Regions from separate parts of the Streptomyces sp. NPDC044106 genome, predicted to be linked through region 3. Evidence: riboswitches for the same ligand, from Rfam matches in the RefSeq annotation. Region 3 holds a riboswitch; each other region holds the start of a gene.

Region 1 (5,005 bases), on a different contig from region 3:
CCGGAATGTGCGCGAGGAGCTCGGCCATCGGGGTGCCCGGGATCAGCTCCCCGCCACCGTCGCCCACGGCGGCCATCGGCAGATCACGGGCCGCCGCCGCGTACAGCGCCGCAGAGCCGTGGTCCGTGACGATGACGTCGGCGGCGACGAGCAGCGCGGCCCACTCCTCGTACGGGCGGGCCACGACCAGGCCCGCGTCGAGGGCGGGCGCGAGATCCTGCGCGAGGTCGAACGCTCCTGTCCTGCTGTGCTCGTTGGGGTGCAGGACGAGGCCCAGCTGGTACGTGTCGTGCGGAAGCTCGGCCGCCAGACGGGCGGGGAGGCGGGGGTGGCGGCGGATCAGGGAGTGATCGCCCCAGGTGGAGGTGAGGACGACCAGCTTGCGGCCGCCGGTGCGCAGGGCGCTCCGGTAGCGCTCGCGCCGTGGCAGGGAGGCGAGGACGCGGTCGAGGGTGGGGTCGCCGGTGACGGTCGCGCGTGCGGCAGCCGGAGGGCACTCGGCGGCGAGGCGGGCCGCCTGGGAGGGGTGGGCCAGCGCGTGCAGGCGGGCCAGCGGGCGCCCGTCGGCCATCAGGAGTGCCGGGTCCATGCCGGAGGCGGAGTCGCCGGAGCCGGGCCGCGCGGGCAGGGCCTTGTTGTAGCCGGCGCCGTGCGGCAGCAGGACGCGCGGTCCGCGCAGCCCGGCGAGACCGCCCTTGGGGCTGGCGGTCAGGATCAGGTCGTGGGACTGGGCCAGGGCCTCGGCCCAGGGGAGGGTGCGCCCGCCGGCCCGCTCGACCGCCGAGAGGGCGTCGGCGCCGAAGTCGGAGCCGGGGACCAGGGTGAAGCGGCGGCGGACGCGCTCGTCGCCCGCGAAGACCGGCAGGACGTCGAGGAGCCGGTGCAGGGCGGTCGCCGACCGGGCGGCGAACAGGACGCGCTTCTCACCGCCGGACGGAGCCACGACGGGACGGGACCCGCTGCCCGCTGCCCGCTGCCCGCTGCCCGCTGCCCGCTGCCCGCTGCCCGCTGCCCGCTTCGGGAGTGTTCATTCTAGTCTGCACGGCAGCGTCGCGCGTCCCGTTTCCGCACTTCGGGGCGGGTATGTACGGATCGGCGGGAGGCATGCCGGGAATCGTACCCGGCTCCGCAGGATAGACCTGCGGCGGAGGCACGCTGCGACCGGAGTCGGATCCGGAACGGATCGGCCGGGTATTAGCGTGGACGGAACAGATCGATCGACAGGATCCGAGGTGCCCGGCCCATGCCAAGCCGCAGCGAGAGCCGTACCGAGCTCATCGAGTCACTCATGGAGCGGTTCCCGCACGTGCCGCGGGAAGCCGTCATCAAGGAGGATCTGCTGCGCGGCGGCATCGCCTTCGACGAGTCGGCGCTCAGCGACAACGAAGGCGGTGACGTCAAGCCGAAGTCGTACTTCATCTTCTCCTTCGACCACGGCACGCTGCCCGAGCTCGGCGCCGCCGCGCTGCGCCGCCCGCCGGAGGAGATCGTCCTCACCGGCGGCCCCTACGAGCTGCGCCGCACCGTCGTCTCGGTGCGCGTGAACCCCGGCTCGCCCTACCGCGTCGCCGCCGACGACCACGGCGTCCTCGGCCTCTACCTGGACGGCGTGCGGATCTCCGACGTCGGCCTGCCGCCGATGCCGGACTACTACCGGCACACGCTGGAGAACGGCAAGTCCGTGATGGAGGTGGCACCCACCATCCAGTGGGGCTACCTGATCTACCTGACGGTCTTCCGGGTCTGCCAGTACTTCGGCGCCAAGGAGGAGTGCCAGTACTGCGACATCAACCACAACTGGCGCCAGCAGAAGGCGGCGGGCCGCCCCTACACCGGCGTGAAGCCGATGGACGAGGTCCTCGAAGCCCTCGCCATCATCGACAAGTACGACACGAACAAGTCCTCCACCGCGTACACGCTCACCGGCGGCGCCATCACCACGCAGCTCCAGGGCAAGGACGAGGCCGACTTCTACGGTCAGTACGCGAAGGCCATCGAGGAGCGCTTCCCCGGCCGCTGGATCGGCAAGGTCGTCGCGCAGGCGCTGCCCAAGGCGGACGTGCAGCGCTTCCACGACTACGGCGTGCGGATCTACCACCCCAACTACGAGGTGTGGGACCCGTACCTGTTCGAGCGGTACTGCCCCGGCAAGGAGCGCTACGTCGGGCGCGACGAGTGGCACCGCCGCATCCTGGACTCCGCCGAGGTGTTCGGGCCGCGCAACGTCATCCCGAACTTCGTGGCGGGCGTGGAGATGGCAGAACCGTTTGGCTTCAAGACCGTCGACGAGGCCATCGACTCGACCGTCGAGGGGTTGCAGTACTTCATGTCGCGCGGCATCACGCCCCGCTTCACCACGTGGTGCCCGGAGCCGACGACGCCGCTGGGCAAGGCGAATCCGCAGGGCGCGCCGCTGGAGTACCACGTCCGCCTCCTTGAGGCCTACCGCGCGACGATGGAGGCCAACGGCCTGACGTCGCCGCCCGGTTACGGCCCGGCGGGCCCCGGCAACGCGGTCTTCTCGGTGAGCTCGTTCATGGACAGCCTGCCCGCGGAGAAGGCGGCTCCGGAGGACGCGGTCACTCCCGCCCAGGCGCGGTAGGTCCGCCCGCGGTGAGCCTGCTCGGGGTCGTCGGAAACCCCGGGCGGGCCGCCGGAAGGGCGTGTTACGGTCGGTGCGGGTCATGAGTTCCAGCGTCAAGCCCCGGCTCGCTGGACGGCACCCCGCTTCCGTCGCGGGTGCCCCGGGTGACGACCCGCCCCGCGCGACGTGCGCGGGGAACGGCGGATCACCGGGGTCGGCGACACCCGGGGTCCACGACTCCGGAAGGCGCACCATGACGCACTCGCACCAAGCCCCCGCCTCTCCCGCACGGCAGGTCGACGTACTGCTCTCCTCCTACGACGTACGCGACGACGGACTGATCCCGCTGCACGTCCTCGGCCCGACCCTCGGCGCCCCGGCCGCGCTGCGCACGCCCGACCCGGAACGGCTGCGGGCCCAGCTGCGCGCACATCACGGCGTCGTCCAGTGGGTGCCGGGCCACAATGTCCTGCGGCTGCGGCGCGGCGCGGGCCGCGCCACCCTGATCCGCCTCGACCCGGCCCTCCCGGCCGGTCAGGAGCACCGCTTCATAGGATGACGGCGTGATCCGGACGCGGGCGACCCCCGCGTCCGGGCGGCGCGACAGTCAGCCACCCAGAGCCGGAGGTCCCCTGTGCAGCACCAGCCCGTCACCGTCGTCACCGGCGGCAGCCGCGGTATCGGCGCGGCTGTCAGCGCCCGTCTCGCCGAGGACGGCCACGACGTCGTCATCGGCTACCGCTCGAACGCCACGGCCGCCGACGAGGTCGCGGCGACGGTCCGCGCGGCCGGCCGCCGCTGCGTCACCGTCCAGGTCGACACCGCCGACGAGAGCGACGTCGACCGCCTCTTCGACACCGCCGCCGCCGAACTCGGCCCGGTCACCGGACTCGTCAACAACGCCGGTGTGGGCGGTCCCGTCGGCCCGCTCGCCGACGCCGACGCCGAGGGCATGCGGCGGGCGCTGGAGGTCAACGTCCTCGGCTACCTGCTCTGCGCCCGGCGCGCGGTGCGGGACATGCGGGCCCACGGCGGCGGAGCCATCGTGAACATCTCGTCCGCCGCGGCCACCCTCGGCGGCCCCGGTGAGTACGTGCACTACGCGGCCGCCAAGGGCGCCGTCGACACGCTGACGGTCGGCCTGTCCAAGGAGGTCGCGACCGACGGCATCCGCGTCAACGCCGTCGCCCCCGGCGTCATCTGGACCGAGTTCCACACCGACCCCGAGCGCCCCGCGAAACTCGCGGCGGGCATCCCGCTGGGCCGCTCCGGTCAGCCCTCGGAAGTCGCCGGGGCCGTGTCCTGGCTGCTCTCGGACGACGCGTCGTACGCGACCGGCACGGTCCTGCGGGTGGCGGGCGGGCGCTGACCTCGCCCGACGACTGCCGGGGACGGATCGGACTCTCGTACGCTGCGGGCATGATCACTGGTTCCGCCGCCCTCGCTCAGGGCGTCCTCATCCGGCCCCTCACGCTCGACGACGCGGCGCGACTCGCCGGGGCCCGTCGCCGCAACCGTGCCCACCTCAGCCCCTGGGAGCCGGTGAGGCCCGCCTCCTTCGACACCACGGAGGGGCAGGCGGAGCGGATCGGGAGCCAGTTGGAGGAGTGCCGCGCGGGCCGGTCCGCGCACTGGGTCCTCGAGAGCGACGGGGAGATCGTCGGTCACACCGAGCTGACGAACATCGTGCTGGGCCCGGCGCGCAGGGGCAGCCTCGGCTACTGGATCGACGCCGAACACGTGGGCCGCGGCCTCGCCTCCGCCGCCGTGCGGTACGTCTGCGCGGCAGCGGGCGGCGAGTTCGGCCTGCACCGCGTGGAGGCGTGCACCCTCCTCGACAACACGGCGTCGCAGCGCGTGCTGGCGAAGTGCGGTTTCGTGGAGTACGGGATGGCGCCGGGCTACCTGCACATCAATGGCGCCTGGCGTGACCACCGGCTCTTCCACAAGATCCTCGACGACCGACCGGTGTAGGGGGATTGGGGCCCGGGTCGACCGGGCCCCCTCCTTCTCAGACGATGTTCTCCGCGACCTCCGCCTGCTCGCGGTCCGATCCGTACGCCTGCGGGGTGCTGTAGGAGCGGCGTGCCACGAACCACCACACGGTGGCCAGGAGCAGCACCACGGCCAGCGCGATCGAGGCGTAGTTCATCGAGTCGACCGTCACAGGCGAGGACTGGGGCAGGCAGAACAGCACCGTCACGAACACCACCCAGAGTACCGCGATCCAGCCGACCGGCTTGCTCCAGCGGCCCAGGTTCCAGGGGCCGGGCCGGAAGCGGTCGCCCGCGCGAAGGCGCAGGAAGATCGGGATGGCGTACGCGGGGGTGATGCCGATGACGTTGATGGCGGTGACCGCCGTGTACGCGGTCGTCGAGTACAGGGAGGGCAGGGCGATGACCGCCGCCAGGCCCACCGAGA
Region 2 (5,005 bases), on a different contig from region 3:
ACATGGTCATGCTCGTCGGTGGCGGCAACGACCTGTGGGCGACCCACTTCCACCTGTCGCTGAACGCGATCACCTGGTTCGTCCGGATCGCCTTCTTCGCCGGACCGGTCATCGCCTTCATCGTCACCAAGCGGATCTGCCTGGGTCTGCAGCGGCGCGACAAGGACAAGGTGCTGCACGGCCGCGAGTCGGGTCTCATCAAGCGGCTGCCGCACGGTGAGTTCATCGAGGTCCACGAGCCGCTCAGCCAGGACCAGCTGCACACCCTCACCGCGCACGAGCAGTACCAGCCGGTCGAGATCGGCCCGTCGGTCGACGAGAACGGTGTCGAGCGCAAGCTGTCCGGTTCGCAGAAGCTCCGGGCGAAGCTCTCCAAGGGCTACTACGGGGAGCACAACCAGATCCCCAAGCCCACCGCCGACGAGTACAAGGAGATCACGAGCGGCCACGGCCACCACTGATCAACCGCGAGCTCTGAAGCTCTGACCTCCCATGGTCGCCACGGCAGGAGCCCCGTCCAGTCTCTGGACGGGGCTCTTCGCCGTCCCGGGGCTGGATAGGGTGGTCCTCACACGCACACTCACACCAGGAGCGGCTATGAACGCTGTGACCCCCGCAGGAGGCGACACCGCGGCGGCCCGTTCCTGGCCCGACGTGCTGAACGGTCTGCTCGAAGGACGGGACCAGAGCGCCGACGACACCGCGTGGGCGATGGACCGCATCATGCGCGGCGAGGCCACCGACGCGCAGATCGCGGGCTTCGTGATCGCGCTGCGGGCCAAGGGTGAGACGGTCGCGGAGATCTCCGGTCTCGTACGCGCCATGTACGCGCACGCCAACGTCATCGACGTGCCGGGCCCGAGCGTCGACATCGTGGGCACGGGCGGCGACGGGGCCAAGACCGTCAACATCTCCACCATGTCCGCGATCGTCGTCGCGGGAGCGGGCGCCAAGGTCGTCAAGCACGGCAACCGCGCCGCCTCCAGCGCGTCCGGCGCCTCCGACGTCCTGGAGAAGCTCGGCGTCAACCTCGACCTCACGCCCCGCCGGGTGGTCGAGGTCGCGGACGAGGCGGGCATCACGTTCTGCTTCGCCGTGAAGTTCCACCCCGCGCTGCGGCACGCGGGCGCCGCGCGCAGCCAGCTGGGGATCAGGACCGTCTTCAACCTCCTCGGCCCGCTGACCAACCCGGCCAAGGTGCGGGCCCAGGCGGTCGGGGTCGCCGACCCCCGGATGGCGCCCATCGTGGCCGGGGTCTTCGCCGAACGGGGTAACTCCTCCCTCGTCTTCCGCGGCGACGACGGACTCGACGAGCTGACGACGACGTCGACCTCCCGGGTCTGGACGGTGCGGGACGGCGCCGTGCGCGAGGAGGCCTTCGACCCCCGCGACGTCGGGATCGACCTCGTGCCCGTCGAGGCGCTGCGGGGCGCCGACGCCTCGTACAACGCGGAGGTCGCGCTGCGGCTCCTGGACGGCGAGAGCGGGCCGGTGCGGGACGCGGTGGTGCTGAACTCCGCGGCGGCGCTCGTCGCCCTCAGCCCGACCGACGAGCCGCTCGTGGAGCAGATCCGGGCCGGCATGGCGAAGGCGGCGCGGTCGATCGACTCGGGCGCCGCGAAGCGAGCCCTTGAGCGCTGGGTGTCCGCCAGCAACCGCTGAGCACCCCTCTTCGCACCCCTCGATGTGACGCAGGGCGCAGTCCGGATTCTGGACTGCGCCTTGCGCGCCGAAGATCGTGTGGCAGGATGCTGCACAGGTCATGAGTGACAGCGACTACGGCCCCGGCCCGCTGTCCGGCAACCCTCCGTCCGTGGCGGGGTGCCCCGGGTGAAGACCAGGTCGTACGCAGCAAGGCGTATGGCAAGCGCGGACCCCTGCACGCCCTGGGGTCCTGGTCCTCAAGGGAGCAGTCTCGTGAGCAAGCGAATGTGACAGGGCTTCTACGCCCCGCCTCCGCACACCCTTCTGCACTTTTCTCCCGCGCCGTCGACGTGATTCCGGCGCGGTGATCTCGCCTGCGTCTCACGGGAGTTCGCCATGTCTGTTTCCGCCGTTGCCACCGACTCGTCCGTCTGCGCCCCGCTGGCCGTCCTCGGCAGGGACGTCACCGTTCCGCTGGTCACCGGCGGCGAGGTGAGCTACGCCGCGCTGGACTACGCGGCGAGCGCCCCGGCACTGCAGCGCGTGTGGGACGACGTGGCCGCGTACGCGCCGTACTACGGCAGCGTGCACCGCGGGGCCGGCTACCTCTCGCAGCTCTCCACCGACCTCTTCGAGAACTCCCGCAGGACCGTCGCCGAGTTCCTCGGCTGCCGCGAGGACGACCAGGTCGTCTTCACGCGCTCCACCACCGACTCGCTGAACCTGCTCGCCGCCGCCCTGCCCGCGGACTGCCAGGTCTTCGTCTTCGAGACCGAGCACCACGCCTCGCTGCTTCCGTGGCGGGACGCCCGCGTCACCTACCTCAACGCGCCGCGCACCCCCGACGAGGCCGTGCACACCCTGGAACGAGCCCTCGCCGACCGCGACCCCTACGGGCCCGCCCTGGTGTGCGTCACCGGCGCATCGAACGTCACCGGCGAGCTGTGGCCGGTGCGTGAGCTGGCCGCCGCCGCGCACGCGCACGGTGCCCGCATCGTCCTCGACGCCGCCCAGCTCGCGCCCCACCACCCGGTCTCCATCGAGGAGTTGGACGTCGACTGGGTCGCGTTCTCCGGCCACAAGCTGTACGCGCCGTTCGGTTCGGGCGTTCTCGCGGGCCGCTCCGACTGGCTGCGCGCCGCCGAGCCGTACCTCGCGGGCGGCGGCGCCTCGCGGAAGGTGGCGCGACGCCCCAAGGAAGCAGGCGGCGGTGTGGATGTGGAGTGGCACGACTCCGCGGCCCGGCACGAGGCCGGTTCGCCCAACGTCATCGGCGTCTACTCGATCGCGTCGGCCTGCAAGGCGCTCACCGAGGCGGGCTTCGACGAGCTCGTCGCGCGCGAGCAGCACCTGATCAGGAAGGTGCGCGAGGGCCTCGCCGAGGTGCCGGCCGTGCGGGTGCTCTCGCTCTTCGGGGACGACGCGCCGCGGGTGGGCGTCATCTCCTTCGTCGTGGACGGCTGGAACAGCTCCCACTTCGCCGCCGCGCTCTCCGCCGAGTACGGCATCGGCGTACGGGACGGCCTGTTCTGCGCCCACCCGCTGGTGCGCACCCTGCTCGGCAGCGAGCCCGGCGAGCCCGGCGAGTGCGGTGCCCCCGAGGCCGCGCCCGGCGAGAAGTCGCTGAACGCCATCCGGGTGAGCTTCGGCGCCGGTACCCCCGACGAGCACGTCGAGCGTTTCGTACGCGCCGTCAAGGAGCTGGTGGCGGACGGCGCGCGGTGGAACTACCGCACCGAGGACGGACGTTGCGTGCCGGACACGGGCGTCGCCGCCTGAGGAGTCCCAGGAGGCCTCAAGGGCCCCGAGGGTCCCTAGGAGTCGAGGCCGATCGCGAAGGCCGCTTCCAGGTCGTGCTGGGAGTACGTGCGGAACGCCACGTGCGTGTCGGTCGCCTCGACTCCGGGGATCTTGCTGATCCGGCCGGGAATGACGTCCGCGAGGTCGTCGTGGCGCGGCACGCGCACCATCGCGATCAGGTCGTACGTGCCGGTGACGGAGAAGACCTCACTGACGGAGTCGAGCGCGGCGATCGACTCGGCGATCTCCGGAATCCGGTCCACGCTGGTCTTGATGAGCACGATCGCGGTGATCACGGCTTGCTGTCTCCCTCGGTGGCCGGTGCTGTGCCGTTCACTCTAGTCTTCCGGGCCGACCACCCCCACGCGTAGAGGAAGCCGAGCGAGAAGCCCACCAGGTGCGCCAGATAGGCCACGCCGGTGCCCTTGCCGCCCTGCCCCGCCGCCAGCCACTGCAGCGCCACCCAGAACGGCAGCACCACCCAGGCCGGAAAGCGCAGCGGCAGAAAGAAGAGGAACGGGAAGAGGCTGGTGACGCGCGCCCGAGGGAAGAGATAGAGGCAGGCACCGAGGACGGCGGAGATCGCCCCGGACGCTCCCACGAGCGTCTGGTCGGAGCCCGCGTGCGCGGCCGCGTAGGCGAGCAGGGCGAGACAGCCGCAGCAGACGTAGAAGAACGCGTAATGGAGGTGGCCCATGCGTTCCTCGACCATGACCCCGAAGACGTACAGGAACAGCATGTTCCCGAGCAGATGCAGCCAGCTTCCGTGCACGAACAGGGCGGTGAACGGGCCGAGAGCGGCGTCAGGGGCACCGCTGAACAGTTCGACGGGGACCACTCCCCATCGCTCGAAGTAGACCTGTTGCGCGCCGATCAGCTCGTCGCCGCGCCCGTAGGCGGGGTTGAGCCCGGACACCGGGGAGATCAGGAAGACCACACAGCAGACGGCGATCAGGCCGTACGTCACCGGGGCGGTCCGCCCGCCGAGCAGCCGGCCCGCCTTCGTACCCCATGTTCGGATCATGGACAGAGCATGACGTAACGGACGTCGGCCGCACAGACCGCCATGCCGCTCCGCGGGCCGCCGCACGGCGCCCCTTACAGGCCTTAGGGTTACGGGCAACGCGCACCCAGGAAGCCGCGCGGTCCCACGGTCGCCGAAGATGTCGCCGCGCAAGTCACCGAAGAAAGCGAACAGCCACGATGACGGTTCCTCTGCCGACCGCCACCACGCGGTGGCGCTGCACGCTGTGCGGCAATCTCACGCGTTTCGATGTGACCCGCAGCTCGAAGGTCGTCGAGTATGTGCATCTCGACCTGGCCGGAGAGTCGAACGTCGAGGAACGCGAGGTGGTCAGTGAGACCATCGAGTCCGTACGGTGCCGATGGTGCAACGCCGTGGATCAGGTGGAACTCGTGGACAGGCCGGGCGCCGACTCCTGAGGGAGCGGGGCCCGCACAGCTAGTGGGGTGACGGATGGTGGAGAGCGCAGGCGGGGAGCCGGACGACGGCGCCGCTGAGGTGCTCGACCGCCCGCTGCCCGACGGGGTGCGCAGGCGG
Region 3 (5,005 bases):
CTGAGCGCCGTCCGGTCGCGGGCCGAGCGTCAGCCCGTGAGCGCCCGCAGCTGGTCCAGGAACCACTGGGCCGGCGGCAGCGCCGTGGCCGCCGACGCCAGGCGCTTGGTGCGCTCGGCCCGCTCCTCGGGGGCCATGGTGAGCGCCGTGTGCAGGGCCTGTGCCGTGCCCGTCACGTCGTAGGGGTTGACCGTGATCGCGTCCTCGCCCAGCTCCTCGTGGGCGCCGGCCTCCCGCGAGAGCACCAGCGCGCAGCCCTCGTCCGAGACCACCGGGACCTCCTTGGCGACGAGGTTCATGCCGTCGCGGATGGGGTTGACCAGGGCCACGTCCGCCATGCGGTAGGCGGCGAGGGAGCGCGCGAAGTCGTCGTCGACGTGCAGCAGGACGGGGGTCCAGCCGGGCGTCCCGTACGCGGAGTTGATCGACTCTGCGACCCGGGAGACCTCCGCGGTGTAGTCGCGGTAGACCGAGAGGTCCTGCCGTGAGGGGTAGGCGAAGGCGACGTGCACGACGCGCTCGCGCCACTCGGGGTGGGTGTCGAGCAGCTCGCGGTAGGCCAGCAGGCCCCGCACGATGTTCTTGGACAGCTCCGTCCTGTCCACCCGGACGATCAGCTTCCGGTTCTCGCCGTCCTGCTCGCCCGCCTGCTCCCGCAGCGTCCGCATCCGCTCCTCGACGTCGTCCCGCCGCGAGCGCTCCCGCAGGAAGTCCGCGTCGGCGCCGAGCCCGTGCACCCCGATCCGGGTCCCCGAGGTCCCGCCGACGATCCGCACGCAGCACTCGGTGAACGCGTCGGCCCACCGCCCGGTCAGGAAGCCGAGCCGGTCCGCGCCGAGCATCCCGCGCAGCACCTGCTCCGCCACGTCGTCAGGCAGCATCCTGAAGTAGTCCACGGGCGCCCACGGCGTGTGCGAGAAGTGGCCGATGCGCACGTCGTCGCGCAGCTCCCGCAGCATGCCCGGCACCAGCGTCAGGTGGTAGTCCTGCACCAGGACCGCCGCCCCCGGCGCCGCCTCCGCGGCCAGCGCCTCGGCGAACGCGCGGTTGTACGCCTCGTACGCCGCCCACTGCGCGCGGAACTCCGGCCCGAAGGCCGGCTCCAGCGGGGTCTGGTAGAGCATGTGGTGGACGAACCACAGCACCGAGTTCGCGATGCCGTTGTACGCGTCCGCGTGGACCCGCGCGTCGATGTCCAGCATCCGTACGCCGGGCTCCCCGACGCCGCGCCGCACCGCCTCGCGGTCGCCGTCGCCGAGCGCCGCGCACACCCACAGGGCGTCCGCGTCGCCGCCGATGGCGCTGAGCCCGGAGACCAGGCCGCCGCCGCCGCGTCTGGCGCTCAGCTCCCCGTTCTCCTCGACGGTGTACGAGACGGGGCCGCGGTTGGACGCGACCAGTACCTGCGCTGCTGCTGTGGATGCGGACTCGGAGACCATGTGGCAACACGTAGCCCGTCCAGGGGCCGGGCAAACGTACGACCGGACTCCGCGTGGCGCCCGGCTGGAATGTGTTCCGTGCCCGGTGGGGGCGGGATCATGCGGGCCGGGCGGTTCACCGGCCACCGCGGTCACGCCACGCGTCGGTGCGCGTACTCCGCGACGTCCGTCATCGGCGGCCTCTCCTCGGTGTCGACCGCGTACGTCCGCGGGACGAAGCCGTGCTCGCCCCGCTCGAACTGCGTCAGTTCGGGACGTACGAGATGGCCGCGCGCGAGCCGCAGCTGCGCCGTGCGGTAGATGGCCGCCGCCATCCGGCCGAGCGCCTGCCCGTCCTGATGGCGGTGCCTGCGCACCCCCACGTCGACCTGCGCGAGTGCGTCCAGGCCCACGGTGTGCAGCGCGTCGACGAGCAGCCCCAGCTCCACGCCGTACCCGACGGGGAACGGCAGCCGCTCGAGGAGCGACCTGCGCGCCGCGTACTCGCCGCCCAGCGGCTGGACGAACCCCGCGAGGCGCGGCCAGTGCATGTTCAGGAGCGGGCGCGCCATCAGCTCCGTCACCCGGCCGCCCTGGCCCGCGGCCTCGCCCAGCGGACGGTCGTACATCGCCTTCACGAAGGCCACGTCGGGGTCGGTGAGCAGCGGGCCCACTATCCCCGAGACGAAGTCCGCGGAGAACTCCCGCAGATCCGCGTCGACGAACGCGACGACGTCCCCGCTCGTCACGAGCAGCGAGCGCCACAGCACCTCGCCCTTGCCGGGTACGGCCGCGACACGCGGCAGGATCTCGTCGCGGTGCACGACCTTGGCGCCCGCCGCCGCCGCGACCTCGGCCGTACGGTCCGTCGAGCCGGAGTCGATCACCACGAGCTCGTCGACCAGCGGGGCCCGCTCCATCAGGGCGCGGCGGATCTCGGCGACGATCTCGCCGACCGTCCCCTCCTCGTCGAGCGCGGGCAGCACGACACTCACCGAGGTGCCCGAGGCACGTTTGGCGGCGGTCAGAAGGTCCAGCGGACGATCGGCGACGGACCAGGAACGCCTGCTCAGCCAGTGCTCGGCCTCTTCCAGCACGGTCGCGGTCCTCCCATATGTGATCCATCTCGCGGTTCGGACGACTATCTCAAGGGTCCGGGGCTTCGGTTACAGTCTTGAACAACGCCGGAGACCATCGCATGCCGGGGTCACCACGGCGTTGAGATCAACAATCGAATACCGCTCATCCAGAGGGGCAGAGGGATACGGCCCGTTGAAGCCCCGGCAACCATCCAGTCGGTCTCGTACGTCATCGTCGCGAGGCTCCCGGCTAGGGAAGGTGCCAATTCCGTCTCGCGGCGAAATGCGTCGCGAGGAAGATGAGGAGAAAGGGCCTCGCCTCCATGGCTGTGCAGACCGTCGCCACCGAAAGCACCACCTCTCCCGTAGACCTCGGTCCCGCCTCGGGCCTCTCCTGCCGGGAATGCGGCACCAGGTTCCCGCTCGGTCCGATCTTCGCCTGCGTCGAGTGTTTCGGCCCCCTCGAAGTCGCGTACGACCTGCCCCTCGGCGACCCGGAAGCCCTGCGCAAGCGGATCGAGGCCGGCCCCGCCAACATCTGGCGCTACGCCCCGCTCCTCCCCGTCCCCGCCGACGTGGCCGACAAGCCGAACCTGAACCCCGGCTGGACCAAGCTCGTCAAGGCCGACAACCTCGCCGCCGAACTCGGCGTCCAGCAGGGCAAGTTGTTCGTCAAGGACGACTCCGGCAACCCCACGCACTCCTTCAAGGACCGCGTCGTGGCCCAGGCCCTCGAAGCGGCGCGCGCCTTCGGCTTCACCACCCTCTCCTGCTCCTCCACCGGCAACCTCGCGGGCGCCGTCGGCGCCGCCGCCGCCCGCGCCGGCTTCCGCTCCTGCGTCTTCATCCCGCACGACCTGGAGCAGGGCAAGGTCGTCATGGCCGCGGTCTACGGCGGTGAGCTCGTCGGCATCGAGGGCAACTACGACGACGTCAACCGCTTCTGCTCCGAGCTCATCGGCGACCCGCTGGGCGAGGGCTGGGGCTTCGTCAACGTCAACCTGCGGCCGTACTACGGCGAGGGTTCCAAGACCCTCGCGTACGAGATCTGCGAGCAGCTCGGCTGGGAGCTGCCCGACCAGCTCGTCATCCCGATCGCGTCGGGATCGCAGCTCACGAAGATCGACAAGGGGCTCAAGGAGCTCATCGCGCTCGGCCTCGTCGCCGACAAGCCGTACAAGATCTTCGGTGCTCAGGCGGAGGGCTGTTCGCCGGTGTCGGCGGCGTTCAAGGCGGGCCACGATGTCGTACGCCCCCAGAAGCCGAACACCATCGCCAAGTCGCTTGCCATCGGCAACCCCGCCGACGGGCCGTACGTCCTGGACATCGCGCGCCGCACGGGCGGGGCGGTGGAGGACGTGAACGACGAGCAGGTCGTCGACGCGATCAAGCTTCTCGCCCGCACGGAAGGGATCTTCGCGGAGACCGCGGGCGGGGTGACGGTGGGCGTCACGAAGAAGCTCGTCGAGGCGGGCCTCATCGATCCCTCGCTGACCACGGTGGTCCTCAACACGGGTGATGGCCTCAAGACGCTTGACGCGGTCGCCGATACGTCGCAGGCCACCGCCACGATCAAGCCGAGCCTTGAGGCGTTTCGCTCCGCGGGGCTCGCCGGCTAGTCGCCGTAGGGCCTGATCGGCGTCGTCGACCGCCGGTCGTGGTCCGTCCTCGCGCAGTTCCCCGCGCCCCTTCCAGGGGCGCCCCGCCCCCGTACTTCTGAGGTGAACCCATGAGCGTCAACGTCCGTATCCCCACCATCCTTCGTACCTACACCGGCGGGCAGGCCGAGGTTGCCGCCGAGGGGGCGAATCTCGGGGAGGTCATCGCCGATCTGGAGAAGAAGCACAGCGGCATCGCGGCCCGCGTCCTGGACGACCAGGGCAAGCTGCGCCGCTTCGTGAACGTGTACGTCAACGACGACGACGTCCGCTTTGAACAGGGCCTGGAGACGGCCACCCCGGACGGCGCGGGCGTCTCGATCATTCCGGCCGTCGCCGGCGGCTGATCCTTTTCCGCAAGAAGCCTGCGTAACCCGAATTGCCCTCTCCGCCGAGAAACGGAGGGGGCAATTCTGCATGGTTGAGCGCGGTACAGTTGGGAAGAGTGCTTCGCCGTTAATGCCGTGTGCATATACGAAGTCGGCCCGGGCCGACAAGAAGTAGCCAAAGAGCGCTGCCCATGTGAACCTTATGCGGCTTTCGTATGGCCCGACTTGCCCTGAATCCTGGCGAATTCTCCGCATATTACCGTTCGGGCGTGCCCAGAATTCTCGTCCGATTGACCTGTTGCAGACGGCAGTTGGACAGATACATTCAGCGGCGGTCGACGCGTTCCGGCGCACACCCCCAGGCATTGGGGGGTGAGGTCTGACCCGGGTCCGCGAAGTGCGGTCCTGTGCAAGGGCCAGTAATAGGGGAGTTAGGCATGGCTCAGGGCACCGTCAAGTGGTTCAACGCGGAGAAGGGGTACGGCTTCATCGCGGTCGACGGTGGTGCGGATGTTTTCGTC

Evidence for each region. A riboswitch is a leader RNA that binds a small molecule or an ion and turns the genes downstream of it on or off. The one in region 3 is predicted to bind S-adenosylmethionine.
Region 1: another riboswitch for S-adenosylmethionine. It lies ahead of AC07DI_RS09625 (hypothetical protein); the one in region 3 lies ahead of thrC (threonine synthase).
Region 2: another riboswitch for S-adenosylmethionine. It lies ahead of AC07DI_RS22275 (aminotransferase class V-fold PLP-dependent enzyme); the one in region 3 lies ahead of thrC (threonine synthase).

The regions. Positions count from the first base shown of each region.
Region 1 is NZ_JBWKFZ010000004.1:446,881-451,885, reverse strand. It holds gene AC07DI_RS09635 (translation initiation factor 2) at 1-943, opposite strand, end outside; gene AC07DI_RS09630 (radical SAM protein) at 1,244-2,602, shown strand; SAM riboswitch class IV at 2,681-2,791, shown strand; gene AC07DI_RS09625 (hypothetical protein) at 2,838-3,143, shown strand; gene AC07DI_RS09620 (SDR family NAD(P)-dependent oxidoreductase) at 3,219-3,953, shown strand; gene AC07DI_RS09615 (GNAT family N-acetyltransferase) at 4,004-4,558, shown strand; gene AC07DI_RS09610 (amino acid permease) at 4,596-5,005, opposite strand, start outside.
Region 2 is NZ_JBWKFZ010000011.1:331,814-336,818, reverse strand. It holds gene qcrB (cytochrome bc1 complex cytochrome b subunit) at 1-461, shown strand, start outside; gene trpD (anthranilate phosphoribosyltransferase) at 598-1,662, shown strand; SAM riboswitch class IV at 1,759-1,876, shown strand; gene AC07DI_RS22275 (aminotransferase class V-fold PLP-dependent enzyme) at 2,041-3,423, shown strand; gene AC07DI_RS22270 (Lrp/AsnC family transcriptional regulator) at 3,459-3,740, opposite strand; gene AC07DI_RS22265 (rhomboid family intramembrane serine protease) at 3,737-4,468, opposite strand; gene AC07DI_RS22260 (hypothetical protein) at 4,648-4,887, shown strand; gene AC07DI_RS22255 (NYN domain-containing protein) at 4,922-5,005, shown strand, end outside.
Region 3 is NZ_JBWKFZ010000003.1:488,746-493,750, reverse strand. It holds gene otsB (trehalose-phosphatase) at 1-4, shown strand, start outside; gene AC07DI_RS07335 (alpha,alpha-trehalose-phosphate synthase (UDP-forming)) at 30-1,439, opposite strand; gene AC07DI_RS07330 (glucosyl-3-phosphoglycerate synthase) at 1,571-2,515, opposite strand; SAM riboswitch class I at 2,658-2,803, shown strand; gene thrC (threonine synthase) at 2,821-4,116, shown strand; gene AC07DI_RS07320 (MoaD/ThiS family protein) at 4,227-4,502, shown strand; gene AC07DI_RS07315 (cold-shock protein) at 4,922-5,005, shown strand, end outside.